Regions from separate parts of the Janthinobacterium sp. CG_23.3 genome, predicted to be linked through region 2. Evidence: predicted binding sites of a transcription regulator. Region 2 holds the regulator's gene; the other holds the start of a gene.

Region 1 (11,424 bases), on a different contig from region 2:
TCCAGACCATCGCCACCAGCCCGTTCGCCGACCAGCGCCCGGGCACCTCGGGATTGCGCAAGAAAGTGCGGGTATTCCAGCAAGCCGGCTATCTTGAAAACTTCGTGCAAAGCGTGTTCGACACGCTGGGCGATTGCGGCGGCCAGACGCTGGTGCTGGGCGGCGACGGCCGCTACCACAACCGCGCGGCGGTGCAGACCGTGCTGCGCATGGCGGCGGCGCACGGCTACGCCAGGGTGCTGGTGGGGCGCGGCGGCATCCTGTCGACGCCGGCGCTCAGTTGCGTGGTGCGCAAGCACGCGGCGCTGGGCGGCATCGTGCTCTCGGCCAGCCACAACCCGGGCGGACCGGACGGCGACTTCGGCATCAAATACAACATCGCCAACGGTGGCCCGGCGCCGGAAAAATTCACCGAGGCGGTCTACCTGCGCAGCACCGCCATCGAGCGCTACCGCATCAGCGACGGCGCCGCCGTCGATCTCGACCGCGTCGGCACGGCGCACCTGGAGGCCATGCTGGTCGAGGTGATCGACCCGGTCGCCGACTACGCCGAGCTGATGCGCGGCCTGTTCGACTTCGACGCCATCCGGGCGCTGTTCGCCGGCGGCTTCACGATGCGCTTCGACGGCATGCACGCGGTTTGCGGCCCGTACGCGCGGGCGATCCTCGAGGGCGAGCTGGGCGCCCCGGCCGGCAGCGTCATCAACGCGGTGCCGCTGGAAGACTTCGGCGGCGGCCACCCGGACCCGAACCCGGTCAACGCCGCCGAGCTGGTCGCGCTGATGGCGGCGCCCGACGCGCCCGACTTCGGCGCCGCCTCCGACGGCGACGGCGACCGCAACATGGTGGTCGGGCGCGGCATCGAAGTGACGCCGTCGGACAGCCTGGCGATCCTGGCCGCCAACGCCGCCGTCGCGCCGGGCTACCGCGCCGGGCTGAAGGGCATCGCCCGCTCGATGCCGACCTCGCGCGCGGCCGACGCGGTGGCCGCCGCGCTCGGCATACCCTGCTACGAAACACCGACCGGGTGGAAATTTTTCGGCAACCTGCTCGACGCCGGCATGGTCACGTTGTGCGGCGAGGAGAGCTACGGCACCGGTTCCGACCATTTGCGCGAAAAGGACGGCCTGTGGGCGGTGCTGTTCTGGCTCAACTTGCTGGCGGCCAGCGGCGCCAGCGTGACGCAACTGGCGCAGCGGCACTGGCAGCGCTTCGGGCGCCATTACTATTCGCGCCACGACTACGAGGGCGTCGACAGCGCCGCCGCCGACGCGCTGATGCTGGGCTTGCGCGGCAAGCTGGACCAACTGGCCGGGCAAACGCTGGGCGGCTACACGATCGCACTGGCCGACGACTTCGCCTACACCGACCCGGTCGACCGGTCGGTGTCGAGCCGGCAGGGCGTGCGCCTGGTCATGACGGACGGCTCGCGCGTGGTGCTGCGCCTGTCGGGCACCGGCACCGAGGGCGCCACGCTACGGCTGTATCTGGAGCGCTACGAAGCCGACCCGGCGGCGCACCACATGCCGACGCAGCTGGCGCTGGCGGGCTTGATCGCGCTGGCCGACAGCGTCGCCGGCATCGCCGCCAGCACCGGCCGCAGCAGTCCCAGCGTGACCACCTGAGGCCGGCGCGCGGCGTCGGCGCGCCGCGAACGTCAGGCCAAAGCACAGGCAAAGAAATGAAAAAGGCGCCCCGCGGGACGCCCTTGTTGGCTTGCCGGCGCCCTTACGGCACCGACAAAATCACTTTCACGCTATCGTCGACGGCCGATTTTTCAATGTAGCCAATCGCGCTCGGATCGGCCGCGACCGCCTTCCTCACCTCGGCGCTGGAGGCGTACTCCCTGGGCGCCTGGCCCTTGCCGGTAAACACCAGCTTGGACCAGATCGCCTTCACTTGCGCCGGCTCCTTGCCCAACACCTTTTGATGGAACTCGGCGCGCAGCGCGGCGCCCTCGTTGTGCTCGACCGGCGTGAACTGGTTTGACTTGCCGATGAAGAACTGCCCGGCCTGTTCGCTGAACATGCGCGTGGCCGGGTTTTTCGGGTTGACGATCACCGCGATTTCGGTCGCGAAAACGGGCAGGCTGCCCAGGCATAGGCCGGTCAACACCAGCAGCGTGTCGATTTTGATTCTCATGTCTGTTTTCCTCAGAAGACGAAGTCGATGCCGGCGGCATACACATTGACCGGGCCGGTGAAGCCCGGCGCGGCGTTGACGAAGGCGCCGGCGCCGTCGCGCGGTTTGACGCGGTCGATCTGCACCTTCAGCGCGGCCGATTTGTGGAAGTCCCAGCGCAGGCCAACCGCGTGGGTCGACTGCAGCGCGGCCTTGGCGACCGAGTTGGCGCCGGCGGTCAGCGCCGCCAGCGGGCCGGCGGCGGGCATGCCGGGGAAGCCGCGCGCGCTGTCCTGCTTGATGTCGCCGTAATAGTAGTACGGCGTGACGGTGCCGTAGCGGTAGCCGAACATCGCGTACCACGAGCTGGTGTCCATCACCGCGCGCGACTCGGTCTTGCGCACGGCGTACTCGGATTGCACCAGGAAGTTCTTGTAGTCGAGGCCGAAACCGAGCGAGGTGAACGAGCCTTTCACGTCGTTGACGTCGAGCTGGTCGGCCACCGCGCCCTGACCGAATTTGCGCAGCGAGGCCAGCAGGCCGTTCAGCCTGGCGTTGTCGCGCACCGAGAACGTGGCGTCGGCGCGGCCGAAGCGCAAGGTGAACGGGCCGTTTTCCAGCAGCACGTGCAAGGCCGTCACCGGCTTGTATTCGATGCGGGCGTTGTTCGGCTGGCGCGCCTTGGACTGGCCCAGGCCGAACTGCGCGGTGACGGTGGTGTCGTCGAACGAGTGCTGGTAGATCAGGTCGACGCCGTCGAAATAGTCGGCCGTGACCTGGCGGTAGACCTCGGCCGGCGGCCGTATCATCGTGTTGGCGTAGCCGACGTTGCGGAAGTCCGAGATCATATAGACCGGCAGGCCGATGCGCCCGACGCGCACGTTGAAGTCGTCCGACAGCTTGTACTTGGCGAAGGCCCAGGCCAGTTCCGCGCCGAAATGGTCGGTGGCGTATTTGCGCACCAGGCCCTGGCCGGTCAGCGACAGGCGGTCGTTGAATTTGGCCGTGGCCTGGATGCCGAGATTCGAATCGACGCCGGTGCGCGGGTCCTTTTTGGCGCCGGCGACCTGGTTCGGCCGGGCGTATTCGGCCCGCTCGTTGTCGGTCATGGTCAGGGCCGCCGTGCCGAAGCCGCTGACGGTGACCACGGGGCCGTCGGCTGCCTGGGCCGGCAGCGCGCAGGCGGCCAGGACCGCCAGCGATACGGTTGAGCGTGCAAGTGTGTTCATTGATTCCCTCCAGGAATGTACAAATGGATACATGTTGCCCCGGCCGCCTCGCGGCGGCGTCGGAACGGCGCATCTGGTTGCACCAGTTATGTTGCGCTGTGGAACAGTGTGGACCAGTACGGAGGGGTTTGGGTAGACAAAATAGTCTAATTCCGCGCTAAACGTTGTAAATGGGGAACAAAGTTTAGCGCGGCGCGGCCGGCGTGTTACGCCGTGGCGAGGGCGGCGGCGGCCGGGACGCCGCGGTAGTTGTCGACCATGCGGTAGCGTTTGGCGTACCAGCCGAACGCCAGCATGGCGAGCGCCGCGAAGGCGGCGAAGAAGAACATCTGGAAGGCGGTCACGCTAAAGCCGGTGGTCTGGATATACGCGTTGACGGCGTCGTTTTTGACGCCGGCGTTGACGATCAGCACCCACAGGTTGCCCACCGTGGTCGACAGGAACCACAGACTCATGATGGTGCCCTTCATCGACGCCGGCGCCTGGCTGTAGGCGAACTCCAGGCCGGTGGCCGACACCAATACCTCGCCCATCGTCAGCAGCATATAAGGCAGGATCTGCCAGACGATCGACATGTGCTCGCCGCCGTCCATCTTCATCTGGATCGCGCCGATGACGACCCAGGACAGTGCCGAAAAGCCGATGCCGGCCGTCATGCGCCGCAGCGGCGTGACGTTGAATCCCATGCGCGCCACCAGCGGGTACAGCAACAGGTTGTTGAAGGGAATCAGCAACATCACCAGCAAGGGATTGAGCGCCTGCATTTGCGCCGGCAGGAACCAGCTCGGCTTGTCCATCGCGGTCGCCTGCACCACCCAGGTCGAGGCCTTCTGGTCGAACAGCGAGAAGAATGGCGTGACCAGCGCGAAGACGATCAGGATGCGCAGCACCGCGCGCACGCCCTCGACCGCGTGGTCGGGGTGGGCGCCGCGGGCGCGCTCGATCTGCATCGCCGTGCCGACGCCGCCGCAGGCCAGCAGCAGCACCAGCGCGCTGCAGGCGGCGATGACGAAGCCCCATTTCGGCGTCATGCACAGGCAGACGATGGCGCCGGCCATGCCCAGGCGGGCCACACTCAGCCCGGGCCGGGCCTGGCCCGGTTTGGCGGCCAACAGGGCGGTGCGGGCGACCTTGGTGAACGAGTCGGGGTCGGCCTGGGCCGGCGCCACGTGGACGTATTTCTTCTTGCCGAGCCAGAACACCATGGTGGCGATGAACATCAGCACGCCGGGCACGCCGAAGGCCAGCGCCGGGCCGTAGTCGCGCAGCAGGATGGGGATCAGCAGCGAGGCGCCGAAGGAGCCGAAGTTGATGCTCCAGTAGAACATGTCGTAGACCAGCTTGGCCTTGCCCTTGTTGCTGCGGTCGAACTGGTCGCCGACGAAGGACGACACCAGCGGCTTGATGCCGCCCGAACCCAGCGCCACCAGGAACAAGCCGAAATAGAAACCGTTGATGTTGGCCTCGAAGTAGGCCAGGCAGGCGTGGCCGGCGCAGTAGACCAGGCTGAGCCAGAAAACCGTGTTGTACTTGCCGAAATAACGGTCGGCCAGCCAGCCGCCCAGCAGCGGGAAGAAATACACGCCGATGACGAAGGTGTGGAACACGTGCTTGGCTTCGCCGGCGCGGTCGGCCAGCGGCATGAACATGAGTAGCGTGCTGATCAGGAATGGCGTGAGGACGTTGCGCATGCCGTAAAAGCTGAAGCGCTCGCAGATTTCGTTGACGATGATGTAGGGAATTTGGCGGGGCATCGGCCCCATTCCATCTTTTGTTTCCAACTGTGACATTGGTTCTCCAGGTTTTTTATTTATCCGCGATACGAAGCGGAAGTGCGTTTGCTGGCAACGGAAATTCGTCTGTCGACGTCGTTTGCGTACCATCGCCTGCATATATACCGCAAAACGATTCCGGAATGACAGTATTTTTGCGAATTCGCGGTATTTTCGCCGGTTCGCGAGGGACGGGCTTCGCGCTTCTTCAGGGAAAGGGCGGATTCACGCGCGGGGGGACAGCCCCATCGCCATCCGCAGCTGCTCGCCATCGTCCGACGCGCCGACGACGGCGAAGCCCAGCCTGGCATACAGCGCCTCGGCGACGTCGTTGCCGCGGCGCACAGACAGCGTCAGCGTGCGCAGCTCGCCGATCGCCGCCGCGTGCGCCATACAGGCGTGCATCAATTGCCGCGCCAGCCCGCCGCCGCGGGCGCCGGGCGCCACGTACACGCCCCAGATATTGGCGCGGTCGTGGATGAGCGCGATCGGCTCGCGCGACAGCGCGGCGCAGCCGACCAGGCGTCCGTCGTGGAAGGCGCCGAACATGCGCTGGTACGCCGTGTGCACCAGACGCTGGCGCATGCGCTCCAACGGCACCGCGCTTTCCGCCGCGTGGGTGGTGCAAAACGCGGCCGGCGCCTCCAGAATGCCGGCCAGCCGCAGCGCGCGGTAGGCGTCCAGATCGTCGGGGCCGAGTTGGCGGAGGGTCAATGAGGTCATGTCGGCAATTATAGAAGCGTTGCAAGACGGCTTGCAAAAAAGCTTGAAAAATGAAAATTATCAGTTAAGATATATCTTATTGCGATATATCTTATGGAGGTTTACATGTTTCATTTTTTTCGCGGACAACACCGCATGCAGGCGCACCTACACTCCCAGCCGCACGGCGGCGGACGCGGCCCGAAACGCTTCGACGCCGGCGCGATGCGCTACGTGGTGCTGCAACTGATTGCCGAGAAACCGCGCCACGGCTACGAAATCATCAAGGAAATCGAACAACGCGCCGGCGGCAGCTACGCGCCCAGTCCCGGTGCGATCTACCCGCTGCTGTCGATGTTGCTCGACCTTGGCCACGTCTCGGCCGAGCTGGACGGTAATAAGAAGCTGCACAGCATCACCCCGGAAGGGCAAACCTTCCTCGACGACAACCGCCAGTTCGTCGACGCCATTTTGGCGCGCATGGCGGCGCCACCGGAGGGCGGCGACGACTTGCGCCAACTGATGCACGAATTGAAGGCGGTGGTGATTGCGCGGGTGCGCACGGAGCATGCGAGCGAGGCGCGGCTGGCCGGCGTGCGGGCGATTTTGCGCCGCGCCGCCGCCGACATCGAACAACTCGATTAATGTCAAACAAACCAATTCCAACCAAACAAAAAAATATGACGACCCTTCCCCTTTCCCCCGGGCGCGAGCGCGCCCTGTTGTGGCTGCTGGCCTTGACGCAATTTACCGTCATCATGGATTTCATGGTGATGATGCCGCTGGCGCCGCAATTGATGCGGGCGTTCGCGATCTCGCCGGCCGCCGTCGCCGGCGCGGTGTCGGCCTACGCCTGGTGCGCCGGCCTGTCCGGCCTGTTCGCGGCAACCTACATCGACCGCTTCGACCGTAAGAAATTGTTGTTGTCGATGTTCTGCCTGTTCACGCTGTCGAACCTGGCCTGCGCGATGGCACCCAATTTCCACGTGCTGGTGCTCTCGCGCGCCTTCGCCGGCCTGACCGGCGGCGTGCTCGGTTCGATCATCATGGCCATCATCGGCGACATCATTCCGGCCGAGCGGCGCGGCGCCGCGACCGGCGTCGTCATGACCTCGTTCAGCCTGGCCGCGGTGGCCGGCGTGCCGATCGGCGTGGTGCTGGCGGCGCACTTCGGCTGGGCCTCGCCGTTCTACCTGCTGGTGTTGTTGTCGGTGCTGATCTGGATCGGCGCGGCGCGGGTCTTGCCGGCGCTGACCGCGCACCGCGGCGCCAAGCCGGCGACGCTGGCCCAGGCCCTGCCGAATCTGCTGGCGCTGTTCACAGTGCCACGCCATCTCAGCGCCTTCCTGCTGTCGGGCCTGTCGATGGCCGGCGCGATGCTGATCATTCCCTTCATCTCGCCGGTGATCGTCAGCAACCTGGGCGTCGCGCCGGCCGACATCACCTGGATCTACCTCGCCGGCGGCGCCGCCACGCTGTTTACCGCGCGCCGCATCGGCGTCTGGTCGGACCGCTACGGCAAAGCGCGGGTTTACCGCTGGGTCGCGCTGTTCTCGATACTGCCTATCCTGTGCATGACCCATTTGCCGCAGCTGCCGCTGCTGGCGCTGATCGCCTTCTTCCCCTTCTTCATGGTATCTATTTCGGGGCGCAACATTCCGTTGCAGGCCTTGATGACGACGATACCGGAGCCGGCGCGGCGCGGCGCCTTTCTCAGCGCCGGCTCAGCGGTCCAGCAACTGGGCAGCGGCCTGGGCGCATGGGTCGGCGGCTTGACGTTGCACACCGACAGCGCCGGCCACATCGGCGGCTACGGCGTCAACGGCTGGGTCGCCGCGGCGCTGACGCTGTTGACGGTGTGGTGGGTGGGACGGGTGCAGGGCGTGGCGCAGGCGCCGCGGGCGGTGAAGCCGGCCTAGAACGCTAGCACACTAGAGCGGCGCGGCGACGCCGCCGCGGCGGCGCATCGGCTGTTTTTCGCGGCGCCAGCGTTCCAGGCTCAGCGGCTCGTCGGACGCCGGGTCCTCGACCAGGATCTCGTCGCTGCCGCTGGCGACCAGGAAGCTTTCCCAGCGGTGCGCCGCTTCCGCGCTGTTTTCGACGAAGCTGAGTTGCCAGTAGCGCTTGCCGTTGATGAGGCGCGGCGTCAGGTCGTACTCGATCAGCGCGCCATGGGCGGCGCCGCCCGAGTTCTTCTCGATGAAGGCCGACCACGCTTGCAGTTCCGGCAGCGCCATCAAGGCCTTCGACGCCTGCTCCTTGCTGCGGCCGGCCACGGCGCCTGCCTTGGGGGCGGACGCCGCTCGCTGAGCTTGCGTCGGCGCGTCCGCCGGCGCCGGGCGCCGCGGATAATAGGCGCCGATACCCGCTCCCAGCAGACCGGCCAGTACGCCGACAATCACGGTGGTTTTCGACGATGAAGATGGGCGTTGCGGCATGCTCGTTAGCCTTGTTGGATGATGTGGCGGCCATACTAAAGCAAAGGCCGGCGACCGGCAACAAGCGGCCCCGGCGCGCCCTCTGCTTTTGCGGCAGGCAGCACATATTCGCCACCGTCGAGACGAAGAAAAAGCCCGCAAGGCGCGAACCTTGCGGGCTTTTTTAGCGTTGACGAGGCGCCGTCGCCGGCGCGCTCATCGGGCTGGCATTACATCATGCCGTCCATACCGCCCATGCCGCCCATACCGCCCATGCCGCCGCCCATGCCGCCGCCTGCTTTGTCGTCCGAGATTTCGCAGACCATGCAGTCGGTCGTCAGCATCAGCGAAGCGATCGAAGCGGCGTTTTGCAGCGCCGAACGGGTCACTTTGGCTGGGTCCAGAACGCCCATTTCAACCATGTCGCCGTAGGTGCCGTTGGCCGCGTTGTAACCGTAGTTACCCGAACCAGCCAACACGGCGGCAACCACAACCGAAGCTTCTTCGCCGGCGTTTTGAACGATCATGCGCAGTGGCTCTTCCATTGCGCGCAGAACGATCTTGATACCCGCTTCTTGATCCGGGTTGTCGCCTTTGACGGTGATGTTGGCACGCGCGCGCAGCAGGGCAACGCCGCCGCCAGGAACGATACCTTCTTCCACGGCGGCGCGGGTGGCGTGCAGTGCATCTTCAACGCGGGCTTTCTTTTCTTTCATTTCGACTTCGGTGGCTGCGCCAACCTTGATCACGGCAACGCCGCCGGCCAGTTTGGCCACGCGTTCTTGCAGTTTTTCACGGTCGTAGTCCGAGGTCGCTTCTTCGATCTGCACGCGCACTTGCTTGACGCGCGCTTCGATCGAACCAGCTTCGCCGGCGCCGTCGATGACGATGGTGTTTTCCTTGCCGACTTCGATACGCTTGGCTTGGCCCAGTTCGGCCAGGGTGATTTTTTCCAGCGTCAGGCCGACTTCTTCAGCGATGACTTGGCCGCCGGTCAGGACAGCGATGTCTTCCAGCATGGCTTTGCGGCGGTCGCCGAAGCCTGGTGCTTTTACTGCGCAGGTTTTCAGGATGCCGCGGATGTTGTTCACAACCAGGGTGGCCAGCGCTTCGCCTTCGATGTCTTCGGCGATGATCAGCAGTGGACGGCCGGCTTTAGCGACTTGTTCCAGTACCGGCAGCAGATCGCGGATGTTCGAGATTTTCTTGTCGCACAGCAGGACGAATGGATTGTCCAGGATGGCAACTTGCTTCTCTTGGTTGTTGATGAAGTAAGGCGACAGGTAGCCGCGGTCGAATTGCATACCTTCAACGATATCCAGCTCGTCGTTCAGGGATTTGCCGTCTTCAACGGTGATAACGCCTTCCTTGCCGACTTTTTCCATCGCTTCAGCGATACGCTCGCCGATCGAGTAGTCCGAGTTCGCCGAGATCGCGCCGACTTGGGCGATTTCTTTGGTGGTGGTGCAAGGACGGGAGATCTTGGCCAGCTCTTCGACGGTCGCCGCAACAGCTTTGTCGATACCGCGCTTCAGGTCCATCGGGTTCATGCCGGCGGCGACGAATTTCATGCCTTCGCGCACGATTGCCTGGGCCAGAACGGTGGCGGTGGTGGTGCCGTCGCCGGCGTTGTCGCTGGTGCGGGAAGCAACTTCCTTGACCATTTGCGCGCCCATGTTCATGAGCTTGTCTTTCAGTTCGATCTCTTTGGCAACCGAGACGCCGTCCTTGGTGACGGTAGGGGCGCCGAACGAGCGCTCCAGCACGACGTTGCGGCCTTTCGGGCCCAGGGTGACTTTGACTGCGTTGGCGAGGATGTTGACGCCTTCAACCATTTTGGCGCGCGCTGCGTCGCCGAATACTACTTCTTTAGCTGCCATGTTTGTTTCTCCTGAATTTCGTGAATGTATCGGAAGCGATGCGAGCCGCTTAGCGGACGACGATCGCCATGATGTCTTCTTCGCGCATCACCAGCAGTTCGTCGCCGTCGACCTTGACGGTCTGGCCGGCGTATTTGCCGAACAGGACGCGGTCGCCGACTTTGACATCCAAAGGACGCACTTTGCCGTCGTCCAAAATCTTGCCATTGCCTACGGCGAGTACTTCGCCTTGATCCGGTTTTTCAGCAGCTGCATCGGGAATGATGAGGCCGGACGCAGTTTTGGTCTCTTGGTCGAGGCGTTTGACGATGACACGATCGTTCAAAGGGCGAAGATTCATACAAAACTCCTTAAGTTCAATGGATAGATGTTGCTAAATGATTACGAGACCGGCCTGTGGCCATGCCCGTCTTCAGTCGATTACCGTAACAAGCAAGCTTGCCGCGGCGAGAAAGAGTTGTTAGCACTCTCTACTAACGAGTGCCAATTATAGGGACGGTATGGGGGTATTTCAAGGGTGCACACATTTATTTCATATCGATAGACGGTTTTTCGGGCCGCAAATGCACAGCCGTTGCGCCAACGCAAACGCGCCGCCCGGGCGTAGCGTGCCGGGAAGGCGGTATAGACCGGCGCGACAGGGATGCCCGCCGGCAGGCGCCGCGCCGCGTCGTCGGCGGGCGGGCGGGCGGCAAAGGACAATGAAAACGCGGCGGGGCGGGGCGCCAGCGGCTAAAAAGTTGCCACGAAAGAAATTTTTAATGTATTATTGTAAATATCGGTAACAGTGGTGCGATTCGATTGACGCCTTTAGAGCTGTTCCCTATAGTGACGGGATGATTTCCGAATTCCAAGACCTATCCGTAAAAATCGACTTGCTGGCCGAGCTGACGCACGCGCTGCGCCGCGAGAACGCCGAGTTGCGCCTGGCTAACGCGGCGCTGGGCGCCGAAAACGCGGTGTATCTGCAGCGCATCAGCGAGGCGCATCTGCGGGTCGAGTCCCTGCTTGAAAAAATTCCCGAACTGGTCCAGGCCGGACTGGCCGAAGCCGCTGAAGAGAAGGACGCTTGATGACCCATTTGGACGTCACGATCATGGGACAGCCCTACCGCATGGTGTGCAAGGAAGGCGAGGAAAGGGCATTGCGCGAAGCGGCCAAATTCCTCGACGGCAAAATGACGGCGATCCGCGACGCCGGTAAAATCAAGGGCAACGACCGCATCGCGGTGCTGGCCGCCTTGGGCGTGGCGGCGGAGTTCCTGTCCTCCAAATCGCCGCAGGGGCCACTGTCCGAGTTCAGC
Region 2 (11,424 bases):
ATCGCCTCGTCGATGCCGGCCACCACCTTGACCGACAGGATCGCCGCCAGGTACTCGGTGCTCCAGTCGGCCTCGCCGGCCGCGGCCAGGTGCGGGTAGCCGGCCAGCAGCGCGTGCGCCTCCGGGTCGGCGCGCAGCTCGACCTGCTTGGCCAGGTACAGCTCGGCCAGCTTGGGCAACACCTGCGGCGCGATCGCCCGCGCCACCAGCAGCGTTTCCATGGTGTTGCAGGTGCCGTAGCGCTGGCACTTGGCGTTGAAGGCGATCGCCAGCGCCTTGGCCAGGTCGGCCTTGGCGTCGATGTAGACGTGGCAGATGCCGTCCAGGTGCTTGATCATCGGCACCGTCGCCTCTGCCATCAGTCGCGCGATCAAGCCCTTGCCGCCGCGCGGCACGATGACGTCGACGTATTGCGGCATGGTGATCAGGGCGCCGACGGCGGCGCGGTCGGTGGTGTCGACCACCTGCACCGCGTTCTCCGGCAGTCCGGCGCCGGCCAGGCCCTCCTTGACCAGCTTGGCCAGCGCGCGGTTGCAATGGATCGCCTCGGAGCCGCCGCGCAAAATGGTCGCGTTGCCGCTCTTGATGCACAGGCCGGCGGCGTCCACCGTCACGTTCGGACGGGCCTCGTAAATGATGCCGATGACGCCCAGCGGCACCCGCATCTGGCCAACCTGGATGCCGCTCGGGCGAAATTTCATACCGCTGATCTCGCCGATCGGGTCGGCCAGCGCGACGATCTGCCGCAAACCTTCCACCATCGTGGCGATGGCGCCGTCCGACAGCGTCAGGCGGTCCAGCATGGCCGGCGCCAGGCCGTTGGCGCGCGCCGCCGCGAGGTCGAGCCGGTTGGCTTCGCGCAGCAGGTCGGCGTCGCGCACGATCGCCGCGGCGATCAGCGCTAGCGCGCGGTTGCGCGTGGCGCTGTCGGCCTTGGCCATCGCCCGCGAGGCGGCGCGCGCCTGTTGGCCGACCTGTTCCATGTACTCAGTGATGTCCATCGTCATTGCCTTATCCTTCGCGCTGATTGTTCGCGCTGATTGTCCATCAACCGCGCGCCACCTTCAGCGCCAGTTGTAGCATTGCGTCCCAGGCGTCGCCGGCGTAAGCCTTGGCGCGCAGCCCCTTGATCATCTTGTCCACCTGCGCCGCCTGCCGCAGCGCCGCCTCCAGCGTCGGCAGCGAAATGCGCCGCAGCGCCGGGTCCATCATGCGCTCGCGCGGTCCCCAGATGCGGTATTCCTTGAGCAGCGCGCCGAGCGGGCGGCCCTGCGCCATCCCGGCCTTCAATTTTAACAGCGTGCGGATTTCCTCGGACACCGCCCACAGCACCAGCGGCAGCGCCTCGCCCTCGCCCTTCAAGCCTTCGAGCATGCGCACCAGGCGCGCCGGGTCGCCCGACAGCATCGCCTCGCTGAGCTTGAAGACGTCGTAGCGCGCCACGTTCAGCACCGCGTCCTGCACCTGCTCGTAACTGAGTTTGCCCGGCTCGTGCAGCAGGCCCAGTTTCTGGATCTCCTGGTGCGCCGCCAGCAGGTTGCCCTCGACCCGGTCGGCGATAAAGTCGATGCTGTGGCGCTCGGCGCTTTGGCCCTGGGCCGACAGGCGCCCGGCGATCCAGTTCGGCAGGTGGGCGCGCTCGACCGCCGCGATCTCGATATACACGGCGGCCTGCTGCAGGCTGGCGACCCAGGCCGCCTTCTGCGTGGCCCAGTCCAGCTTGGGCAGCGTGATCAGCGTCAGGTTGTCCGGGCTCAGGTCCTTGGCGTAGCTTTGCAGCGCCGCGCCGCCGTCCTTGCCCGGCTTGCCGGTCGGGATGCGCAGCTCGATCAGCTTCTTGTCGCCGAACAGCGACAGCGCCTGGTTCGCCGCCAGCAACTCGCCCCACTTGAAACTGCGCTCGACGGTCAGCACCTCGCGCTCGGAGTAGCCGTTGGCGCGGGCGGCGCGGCGGATCTTGTCGGCCGCCTCCAGCGCCAGCAAATGCTCGTCGCTGCTGATCACGTACAACTGCGCCAGCGGTTTGCCCAAATGGCCGTCCAGCGCTTCAACCCGCAATTGCATGGCGCCGTCCTATGGCTTGACCGCGGCGGCGGGTGCCGCGGCCGACGGCACCGACATCGCCGGCAGCGCCAGCTTGACGGCGGCGATGCGGCGCATCATCTGCTGCACCATGTCGGACTTCATGTCGCGGTACAGCAGCGCCTCTTCGGTTTCCTTGGCCAGCAGTTGCGACTCGTTGAGGCTGATCGGCCGCGTCAGCGAAATCGTCGTCGGCCCCAGCAACTCGGTGCCCTGGCGGTCGAGCACGCGGAACACGATGGTGTAGCTGAGCTGGTACTCGCGGACCCGGCCGTTGTTGCTCAGCGACAGGATGGTCTTGCCGCGGGTGGTGTCCGGATCGCTCAGCACGTCGATGATGCCGTCGGCGCCGTCGCGCGCCTCGAGGATCTCGGTGCCGCCATTGACGCGGATGTTGCGCTTCAAGTCGATCGCCAGCGGCGACAATTTCGGCAGCGTGATAAACAGCGTCGCGAACGGCAGGTTGAAGCTGCCGTTCGCGCCGCGCAGGTGGAAGCCGCAGGCCGACAGCGCCAGCGCCGCCAGCAACATCAAGCCCGCCACGCGGGCCCGTTGAATCGTCATGAAAGCGCTCATCGTCTACACCACAATGCTGATTAATTTGCCCGGCACGACGATGATCTTCTTCGGCGCGGTGTCAATGTACTTCTGCACGCTCTCGCAGGCCAGCGCGGCCGCTTCGATGCTGGCCTTGTCGGCGCCCTTGGCAACGGTGATCGAGCCGCGCAGCTTGCCGTTCACCTGGATCATCATCTCGATCTCGGCCTGTTCCAGCGCGGCCGGGTCGACCTGCGGCCACGGCGCGTTGAGGATGTCGCCATGCACGCCGGCGTAGCCCAGCTCTTGCCACAGCACATGGGTGATGTGCGGCGCGACCGGGTTCAGCAGGCGCAGGAAGATCGCCAGGCCCTCGGCCACCAGCGCGGCCGAGGCGGCGCCGTCGTCGAGCTTGGCCGACTCCAGCGTGTTGAGCATCTTCATGCAGGCCGACACCACGGTGTTGTATTGGATGCGCTTCAAGTCGTAATCGGCCTGCTGCAGGATCTTGTGCAATTCGCGGCGCAGGGTTTTCTGCGCGTCGCTGGCGGCGCCCGCCGGGGCCGAGGCCAGCGCCATCGCAATGCGCGGCGCCTGGGCGTAGCTGTAGGCCCAAACCCGGCGCAGGAAGCGGTTGGCGCCCTCGACGCCGCTGCCCGACCATTCCAGCGTCTGCTCCGGCGGCGAGGCGAACATCGTAAACAGGCGCGCGGTATCGGCGCCGTACTGCTCGATCTGCGCCTGCGGGTCGATGCCGTTGTTCTTCGACTTCGACATCTTCTCGGTGCCGCCGATCTGCACCGGCTGGCCGTCGGACTTCAGCGTCGCGCCTTGCGCTCGGCCCTTGTCGTCCAGCGTCAGGTCGATGTCGGCCGGATTGAACCAGACCTTCTTGCCGGACGCTTCCTGGCGGAAGTAGGTTTCGTTCAGCACCATGCCCTGCGTCAGCAGGTTGACGAAGGGCTCGTCGAACTTGACCAGACCGAAGTCGCGCATGATCTTGGTCCAGAAGCGCGCGTACAGCAGATGCATGACGGCGTGCTCGATGCCGCCGATGTACTGGTCCATCGGCATCCAGTAGTCGTTGCGCGCGTCGACCATGGCGTCCTTGCTGCCCGGCGAGGTGTAGCGCATGTAGTACCACGACGAATCGACGAAGGTGTCCATCGTGTCGGTTTCGCGGCGCGCCGGCTTGCCGCACTGCGGACAGTCGCACTGCAGGAAGGCTTCGTATTTATTGAGCGGGTTGCCGCTGCCGTCCGGCACGCAGTCTTCCGGCAGGATCACCGGCAAGTCTTTTTCCGGCACCGGCACCACGCCGCAGTCGGCGCAATGGATCATCGGGATCGGCGTGCCCCAGTAGCGCTGGCGCGAAATGCCCCAGTCGCGCAGGCGGAAGGTGGTTTTCTTCTCGCCCAGGCCGCGTTCGGCCAGGTCGGCCGCGACGGCGTCGACGGCGGCGGCGTAGTGCAAGCCGTCGTATTTGCCGGAGTCGACGCAGACGCCGCTGTCCTTGTCGCCGTACCATTCCCGCCAGGCGTCGGTCGAGTATTGCTTGCCTTCGACGGCGATTACCTGCTTGATCGGCAGCGCGTATTTTTGGGCGAACAGGAAGTCGCGCTCGTCGTGCGCCGGCACGCCCATGACGGCGCCGTCGCCGTAGGTGATCAAGACGTAGTTGCCGACCCAGACCTCGACCTGGGCGCCGGTCAGCGGATGGGTGACCAACAGGCCGGTCGGCATGCCCTTCTTCTCCATCGTCGCCATGTCGGCCTCGATCACGCTACCGAGCTTGCACTCGGCGATGAAGGCGGCCAGCGCCGGGTTGCTTTGCGCGGCGTGCGCGGCCAGCGCGTGCTCCGGCGCCACGGCGCAGAAGGTCACGCCCATGACGGTGTCGGGGCGGGTGGTGAAGACGTACAGCTTGCCCTCGCCGATCAGGGCGCCGTCGGCGTCGGCGATCTGGTGCGGGAAGGCGAAGCGCACGCCGGTCGACTTGCCGATCCAGTTGGTCTGCATGGTGCGCACGCGCTCCGGCCAGCCCGGCAGCTTGTCGTCGACATAGGCCAGCAGCTCCTCGGCGTAGTCGGTGATGCGGGCGTAGTACATCGGAATTTCGCGCTTCTCGATCGGCGCGCCGGAACGCCAGCCGCAGCCGTCGACGACCTGCTCGTTGGCCAGCACGGTCTGGTCGACCGGGTCCCAGTTGACGGTGCCGGTCTTCTTGTAGATGATGCCTTTTTCCAGCATCTTCAGGAACATCCACTGGTTCCACTTGTAGTATTCGGGGGTGCAGGCGGTCATTTCGCGCGACCAGTCGATCGCCAGGCCCATCGACTCCATCTGCTGCTTCATGTGGGCGATGTTCGAATAGGTCCACTGCGCCGGCGGCACGTTGTTGGCCATCGCGGCGTTTTCGGCCGGCATGCCGAAGGCGTCCCAGCCCATCGGCATCAGCACGTTGTAGCCGTTCATGCGCAGGTAGCGGTACATCACGTCGTTGATCGTATAGTTGCGCACGTGGCCCATGTGCAGCTTGCCCGAAGGGTAAGGCAGCATCGAGCAAGCGTAGTACTTGCCCTTCGGGAAACGCGGGTCGTGCTCGACGGCTTTGTAGGCGTCGATCGCCTTCCAGTGCGATTGGGCGGCTTGTTCGACGTCGGCGGGACTATATTTATCTTGCATGATGTGCGGCCAAAAGTGAATATGAACCAAGCATTATACTGGGTTCATGCGTCCCGATAGCAGGTCGATGCCTGGCTGGCCGCCCCGCGGCCGGCGCACTCTTGTTTATTTTCCAATTGCTTGCGCGGATTCGATGGCAGCGTGGGGTTTTCAACCATTAAACGGGGAACGAGATGATCAAAGGACTGCGCACGATGATTTATGCGAAGGCATCCGCGTGGCCGAGCTGCTCGAGCCGTACGGCAAGCAGGTCGGGCTGATCGAGAATCGTCGGTCGGATTAGCCGAACGCGTCATCCGACGCCGGGCCGCTGCCGACGCCAGTCGGGTTACGCCCGATGGGCTAAGCCGACCTATGAAAATCCCGCGGGGTTCAGCGCAATACCAGCTTGAGCGCCGGTTTTTCGCCGTAGTCCTCGTAGCGTTCGTTGATGCCGGCGATGCAAAAAGTCACTTCCTCGAGGATGTCCGGCACTTGCAGGCGCATCGCCTCGGCGTCCCGCACCACGATTTCCAGCGTTTCGTCGGGCTTGAGCAGGAATTGCGTCATGCCGTCCTCGTCGCGCAGGTAGCTCAGGCAGTCGACCCAGGCGTCCATGGTGTCGGCGTAAAACTCGGGAAAGCCGAGGGCGCGCTTGCATTGTTCGTGGAAGCTGGTCCAGTCGGTGATGGCACTGCCGTTGAGTATGGCGCTTGGCATATTATTTCTTTTCTTTGTTGGGGTCGGTGACAAAACTCAGTTTGCTCAGGCCGTTGGACTGGGCCGCCGCCATGACTTGCGCCACCGCTTCGTAGCGGGTGGCCTTGTCGGCGCGCAGCTGCAGTTCCGGTTGCGCCGGCAGGGCGGCGGCCCGCGCCAGGCGCGCCCCCAGCTCGGCCGGGGTGAGCGCGTCGTTGTCCCAGAACACGGTGCCGGCGGCGTCGATCGCCAGGGTGACGGTGGCGCCGGGGTTCCGCGGCGCGGCGGCGGCCTGGGCGCGCGGCAGCTCAAGCTTGACCGCGTGCGTGAACATCGGCGCCGAGATGATGAAAATCACCAGTAGCACCAGCATCACGTCGACCATCGGCGTGACGTTGATGTCGGCCATCAGCGGCTGCTGCCGGTGGTGGTTGAAGCTGCCAAAAGACATCGTGCCTCCTCCTTTACGCGAATGCCGGCGGGCGCCGGTTAGTGCCGCCGGGCGCGGGCGCCGCTGGTCAGGTAGGCGTGCAGGTCGTGCGCGAACGCGTCCAGCTCGGCCAGGGTCAGGCGGTTGACGCGGTTCAAGCCGTTGTAGGCCAGCACGGCGGGAATCGCCACCGACAAGCCGATGCCGGTCATCACCAACGCCTCGCCGACCGGTCCGGCGATCTTGTCGATCTGCACCACGCCGGCGCTGGAGACGGCCGCCAGCGCGTGGTAAATGCCCCAGACCGTGCCGAGCAGGCCGACGAAGGGCGCGGTCGAGCCGATCGAGGCCAGCAGCGTCAAGCCGCTTTCCAGCCGGGCGCCGCCGCGGTGGATCGCCAGGCGCAGGACCCGGGTGATTTGTTCGGCCGGTTCCATCTCGGCGCCCAGCGAGGCGCCGCCAGCGGCCGCCAGGTGCGCGGCGCCGTGCTGCGCCAGCGGCGCGTAGACTTGTTCCGGGTCCGCCAGGGTCAGCGCGGCGACCGCGTCGGCCATGCTGGGGGCGGCCCAGAACGCGTCCAGCGCGACCGCGCTGCGGCGGATGCGCCAGGCGCTCCAGCCCTTGGACAGGATCAGGTACCAGCTCAGCAGCGACATCGCCAGCAACACGTAGGCCACCGCGTGGCTGATCGCGTCGCCCTGCGACCAATAGCGCGCCAGGCTGAAATGGTTGTCGAGGGTCGGGTTCATCGTCGGGCGGCGCTCGCGGTTAGCGCTTCAGCGCCAGCACGTCCTGCATGTCGTACAGGCCGCTGGTCTTGCCCGCCAGGAAACGCGCGGCGCGCAGCGCGCCCTGGGCGTAGGTGGCGCGGCTGCTCGACTTGTGGCTGATTTCAATGCGCTCGCCGATGCCGGCGAACAGCACGGTGTGGTCGCCGACGATGTCGCCGCCGCGGATGGTGGCAAAGCCGATCGTCGACGGGTCGCGCTCGCCGGTGACGCCTTCGCGGCCGTAGACGGCGCACTCCTGCAAGTTGCGCCCGAGCGCGGCCGCCACCACTTCGCCCATTTGCAGCGCGGTGCCCGACGGCGCGTCGACCTTGTGGCGGTGGTGCGCCTCGACGATTTCAATGTCGTAGCCTTCGGACAGGCTCCTGGCGGCCATTTCAAGCAGCTTGAGCGTGACATTGACGCCCACGCTCATGTTGGGCGCCATCATGATCGCGGTCTTTTCGGCGGCGGCGGCGATGGCCGCCTTGCCGGCGGCGTCGAAACCGGTGGTGCCGATGATCATTTTGATGCCGTGCTCGGCGCAGTAGGCCACATGCTTCAGCGTGCCCTCGGGGCGCGTGAAGTCGATCAGGTAGGCGGCGCCGGCCAGGCCCTCGGCCAGCTCGGAGGCGATGGCCACGCCGGCCGGCTTGCCGAGGAAGGCGGCGGCGTCCTGGCCGATGCCGGGCGCGCCGGCCACGTCCAGAGCGCCGGCCAGCACGGCGTCGGGCGCCTGGTCGATCGCTTCGATCAAGATACGGCCCATGCGTCCGCTGGCGCCGGCAATTGCAATTTTCAGTTCGGTCATCGCTATTCTCAAGGAATTATTTAGTCACTTCGGGCGTCGGCGCGGGCGTCGGCGGCTTCGCCGCCGGGGCCGGCGCCGCGCTCGTCAAGGCCGGGGCCGGTCCGGCGATGCGGGCGATGTATTCCTTTTCGGTCGGCAGGTTGCCGCCCTCGAAGCGCTCGACCTTGCCGTCCTTGAAGAAGACGACCACGCGGCTGGTGGTCAGTTCGCCATTGCCCTTGGCCAGGCGGAACGGATAGTCCCAGCGCTCGCCGTGGAACACGTCGGTCAGCAGGGGCGTGCCGAGGATGAAGCGGACTTGCTCGCGGCTCATGCCGACTTTCAACTGCGCCAGCATTTCCTCGGAAATAAAGTTACCTTGCTGAATCACCGGACGGTAGGGCGAAAACACCCACAGGAATTTTTGCAGCGGCGTCACGGTGCTGGTCTGCGCGCCGCTGGCCGGTTCGACGGCGGCGCCGCCTTCCTTGGTCGCGGCTGGCTTCTCGCCGAGCACGCTGCGGCCCGCGCAGCCGGACAGCGCCAGCGCGGCGCACACCAGGCCGGCGAGCAGTGGCGTCCTTGACGCAATACGGTGCAGCAAAGATGGCGATAAAGCCGTGGTTACGCGCATAAGTGTCCTCAATTCGATTGAGCAGAAGTGCTAAAACGCTATATGATAAAGCACATGAACCATATGCGAGCAAAACATGAGTAACAATCCTAGCGATCTGAAGGCCAGCGGCCTGAAAGCCACGCTGCCCCGCCTAAAGATTCTGGACATTTTCCAGAGCAGCCCCGTACGCCATTTGACGGCCGAAGACGTGTATAAGGTCCTGTTGGCCGACAATATGGACGTTGGCCTGGCCACCGTCTACCGCGTGCTGACCCAGTTCGAGCAAGCCGGCTTGCTAAACCGGAATCATTTCGAAACCGGCAAGGCGATCTTCGAATTGAACGAAGGCTCGCACCACGACCACCTGGTGTGCCTCGACTGTGGCCGCGTCGAAGAGTTTTTCGACGAGGAAATCGAGCTGCGCCAGCAACGCGTGGCCGAGGAACGCGGCTTCAAGATTGCCGAGCACGCGCTGGCGATCTACGGCAACTGCATCAAGGTTGCTTGCCCGCACCGGGCATAATACGCTACGCGCCGCGGGTCTTTCCTATGTGGCGCGCCGCGTCAATGCTGGCTGAGCGCGCTCGATAACAGCTTCGCCGTGATGTCGACGATCGGGATCACGCGCTCGTAGGCCATGCGCGTCGGCCCGATCACGCCGAGGGTGCCGACGATTTTGCCGTTCACCTCGTAAGGCGCGGTGACCACGCTCATCTCGTCCATCGGCACCAGGTTCGACTCGCCGCCGATGAAGATCTGCACGCCGGTGGCCTTGCTCGACACGTCCAGCAGTTGCATCAGCCCGGTCTTTTGCTCGAACATGTCGAACATTTGCCGCAGCGAACTCATGTTCGAGGACAGGTCGCTGACGCTGAGCAGGTTGCGCTCGCCGGAGATGACCATGTCGTCCGAGTTGTCGGCCATCGCCTCGCTGCCGGCCTCGACGGCCGCCTGCATCAGCCGCCCCATATCGTCGCGCAACTGGCGCAGCTCGCCCTGCAGGCGGATGCGCACGTCGTCGAACGACAGGCCGCCGTAGTTTTGGTTGATGTAGTTGGCCGACTGCACCAGTTGCGCCGGCGTGTAGTCGGACGCGGTCAGCAGCAGGCGGTTTTGCACGTCGCCGGTGGGGCCGACGATAACCAGCAGGATGCGCTTTTCCGACAGGCGCAGGAATTCGATTTGCTGGAACACCGATTCGCGCCGCGGGCTCAGCACCACGCCGGCGAACTGCGACAGCGACGACAGCATTTGAGCAGCGTTGGCGATCATTTTCTGCGGCTGCTGGATTTGCAGGCGCATGCGCGACTCGACCGCGTGCTCGTCGATGTGCTGCACCGTCAGCAGCGTGTCGACGAAGATGCGGTAGCCGCGCGGGGTCGGGATGCGCCCGGCCGAGGTGTGCGGACTCGACACGTAACCCATTTCCTCCAGGTCGGCCATGATGTTGCGGATGGTCGCCGGCGACAGCTCCAGCCCGGAGATCTTCGACAGCGCGCGCGAACCGACCGGCTGGCCGTCGGCGATGTAGCGCTCGACCAGGGCTTTGAGCAGTGTTTGGGCACGGATATCGAGTTGCATAAGTCTATTCTCGGCAGACGCGGGGTGCGCTAGTTACTTGGCTCCATTATGCACGCTGGCAGGCGCGCCGTGCATCATTCTTCCGCATGGCCGTCGAGCCAGAGCAGCAGTTCGTCAAACGTCGCGCAAATAGCGTCCGGACGCACGCCCGCTTCAAGGTGGGCCTCGCCGCCGAGGCGGTTCAGCCACAGCGCGCGCATGCCGGCGTTTTGCGCCCCGACCACGTCCAGCTGCAAATCGTCGCCGACGTAGACCGCCTCGGCCGGCGCCACGCCCAGCGCCGCGCAGGCGGCGTGGAAAATGGCCGGGTCCGGCTTGGCGCGGCCGAAGCGGTTGGCCGCCAGCGACACCGTGAAATGGTGGGCCATGCCGATGCTGTCGAGGTCGGCCACGCCGTTCGAGATCGATCCCAGCAAGATCGTGCCCTTGAGCCTCTCCAGCCCCGGCAACACGTCGGCGTAGGGCGTGACGGCGTTGCGCGCGGCGTGGAACAGCGCCATCGCCGGCGCCACCTTGGCGGCGTCGGCGCCGACCTCCTCGAAGGCGGCGTGCAGGCCGATGCGGCGCAGCTCGCCCAGGTCGATGTGCAACTCGGGCCGCTCGGCCAGCAGGGCCAGGCGGCGCGCGCGCAACTGCGCGATTGAAAACCGCCGCGCCACCGGCGGCGCATGCCGCGCCAGCCAGTCGTGCAGCGCGAGCTCGGCGCGGGCGATGACGGGGCCGATCGGCCACAGCGTGTCGTCGAGGTCGAACAGCATGGCTTTCGGGCGGGGCGGGCGTAACTGCTTCATGGATATGGGGGGCTTCGCTGTGGATGGCCGTATTGTCGCACTTATCGGCGCCGCCGGCCTGCGTGCGCGGCGCCGGGCGCGCCGCCGCGCAAGGGGAAAATTGTTACAGGGAGATACAACAGGGGGAGCCCGGATGTTGCCGGATAGACTAAAATAGCTGCCGCGAGCGCGCACGCGCGGCGCCGGCCCCGTTACCTGATTCGTTTGGAGAATGTATGAAAAACTTGTATATGCGCTCGATGCTGGCGCTCGCCTGCGCCGCCACCCTGGCCGCTTGCGGCGGCAAAGACGACGGCAACCTGAGCCTGGGCGGCAGCGTCGTCGGCCTCTCGAAAACCGGGCTGCAACTGAAGAACGGCAGCGCCACCCTCGACGTGGACGCCAACGCCGGCACCTTCGCGTTTACCGAGCGGATCGCCTCCGAGTCGAACTACGACGTGCAGATCAACAAACAGCCGACCGGCGCC

Evidence for each region. The regulator HrcA, encoded in region 2, represses chaperone genes, less so after heat shock. The targets are predictions, from matches to a motif close to TTAGCACTCNNNNNNNNNGAGTGCTAA.
Region 1: a site for HrcA is predicted at 10,582-10,608, ahead of groES (co-chaperone GroES). Genes of this name have one in related genera too.

What each region holds. Positions count from the first base shown of each region.
Region 1 covers NZ_JBJXIB010000025.1:1,580-13,003, reverse strand. The annotation lists gene ACFDR9_RS08735 (alpha-D-glucose phosphate-specific phosphoglucomutase) at 1-1,625, shown strand, start outside; gene ACFDR9_RS08730 (hypothetical protein) at 1,729-2,142, opposite strand; gene ACFDR9_RS08725 (hypothetical protein) at 2,154-3,350, opposite strand; gene ACFDR9_RS08720 (oligopeptide:H+ symporter) at 3,557-5,104, opposite strand; gene ACFDR9_RS08715 (GNAT family N-acetyltransferase) at 5,348-5,845, opposite strand; gene ACFDR9_RS08710 (PadR family transcriptional regulator) at 5,981-6,469, shown strand; gene ACFDR9_RS08705 (MFS transporter) at 6,505-7,743, shown strand; gene ACFDR9_RS08700 (hypothetical protein) at 7,756-8,262, opposite strand; gene groL (chaperonin GroEL) at 8,472-10,121, opposite strand; gene groES (co-chaperone GroES) at 10,171-10,461, opposite strand; gene ACFDR9_RS08685 (hypothetical protein) at 10,958-11,194, shown strand; gene ACFDR9_RS08680 (cell division protein ZapA) at 11,194-11,424, shown strand, end outside.
Region 2 covers NZ_JBJXIB010000008.1:42,873-54,296, forward strand. The annotation lists gene ACFDR9_RS04240 (glutamate-5-semialdehyde dehydrogenase) at 1-1,001, opposite strand, end outside; gene holA (DNA polymerase III subunit delta) at 1,048-2,064, opposite strand; gene lptE (LPS assembly lipoprotein LptE) at 2,074-2,646, opposite strand; gene leuS (leucine--tRNA ligase) at 2,662-5,304, opposite strand; gene ACFDR9_RS04260 (barstar family protein) at 5,677-6,003, opposite strand; gene ACFDR9_RS04265 (biopolymer transporter ExbD) at 6,005-6,433, opposite strand; gene ACFDR9_RS04270 (MotA/TolQ/ExbB proton channel family protein) at 6,472-7,161, opposite strand; gene dapB (4-hydroxy-tetrahydrodipicolinate reductase) at 7,181-7,990, opposite strand; gene ACFDR9_RS04280 (outer membrane protein assembly factor BamE) at 8,007-8,603, opposite strand; gene fur (ferric iron uptake transcriptional regulator) at 8,680-9,108, shown strand; gene hrcA (heat-inducible transcriptional repressor HrcA) at 9,150-10,166, opposite strand; gene ACFDR9_RS04295 (HAD family hydrolase) at 10,241-10,957, opposite strand; gene ACFDR9_RS04300 (hypothetical protein) at 11,173-11,424, shown strand, end outside.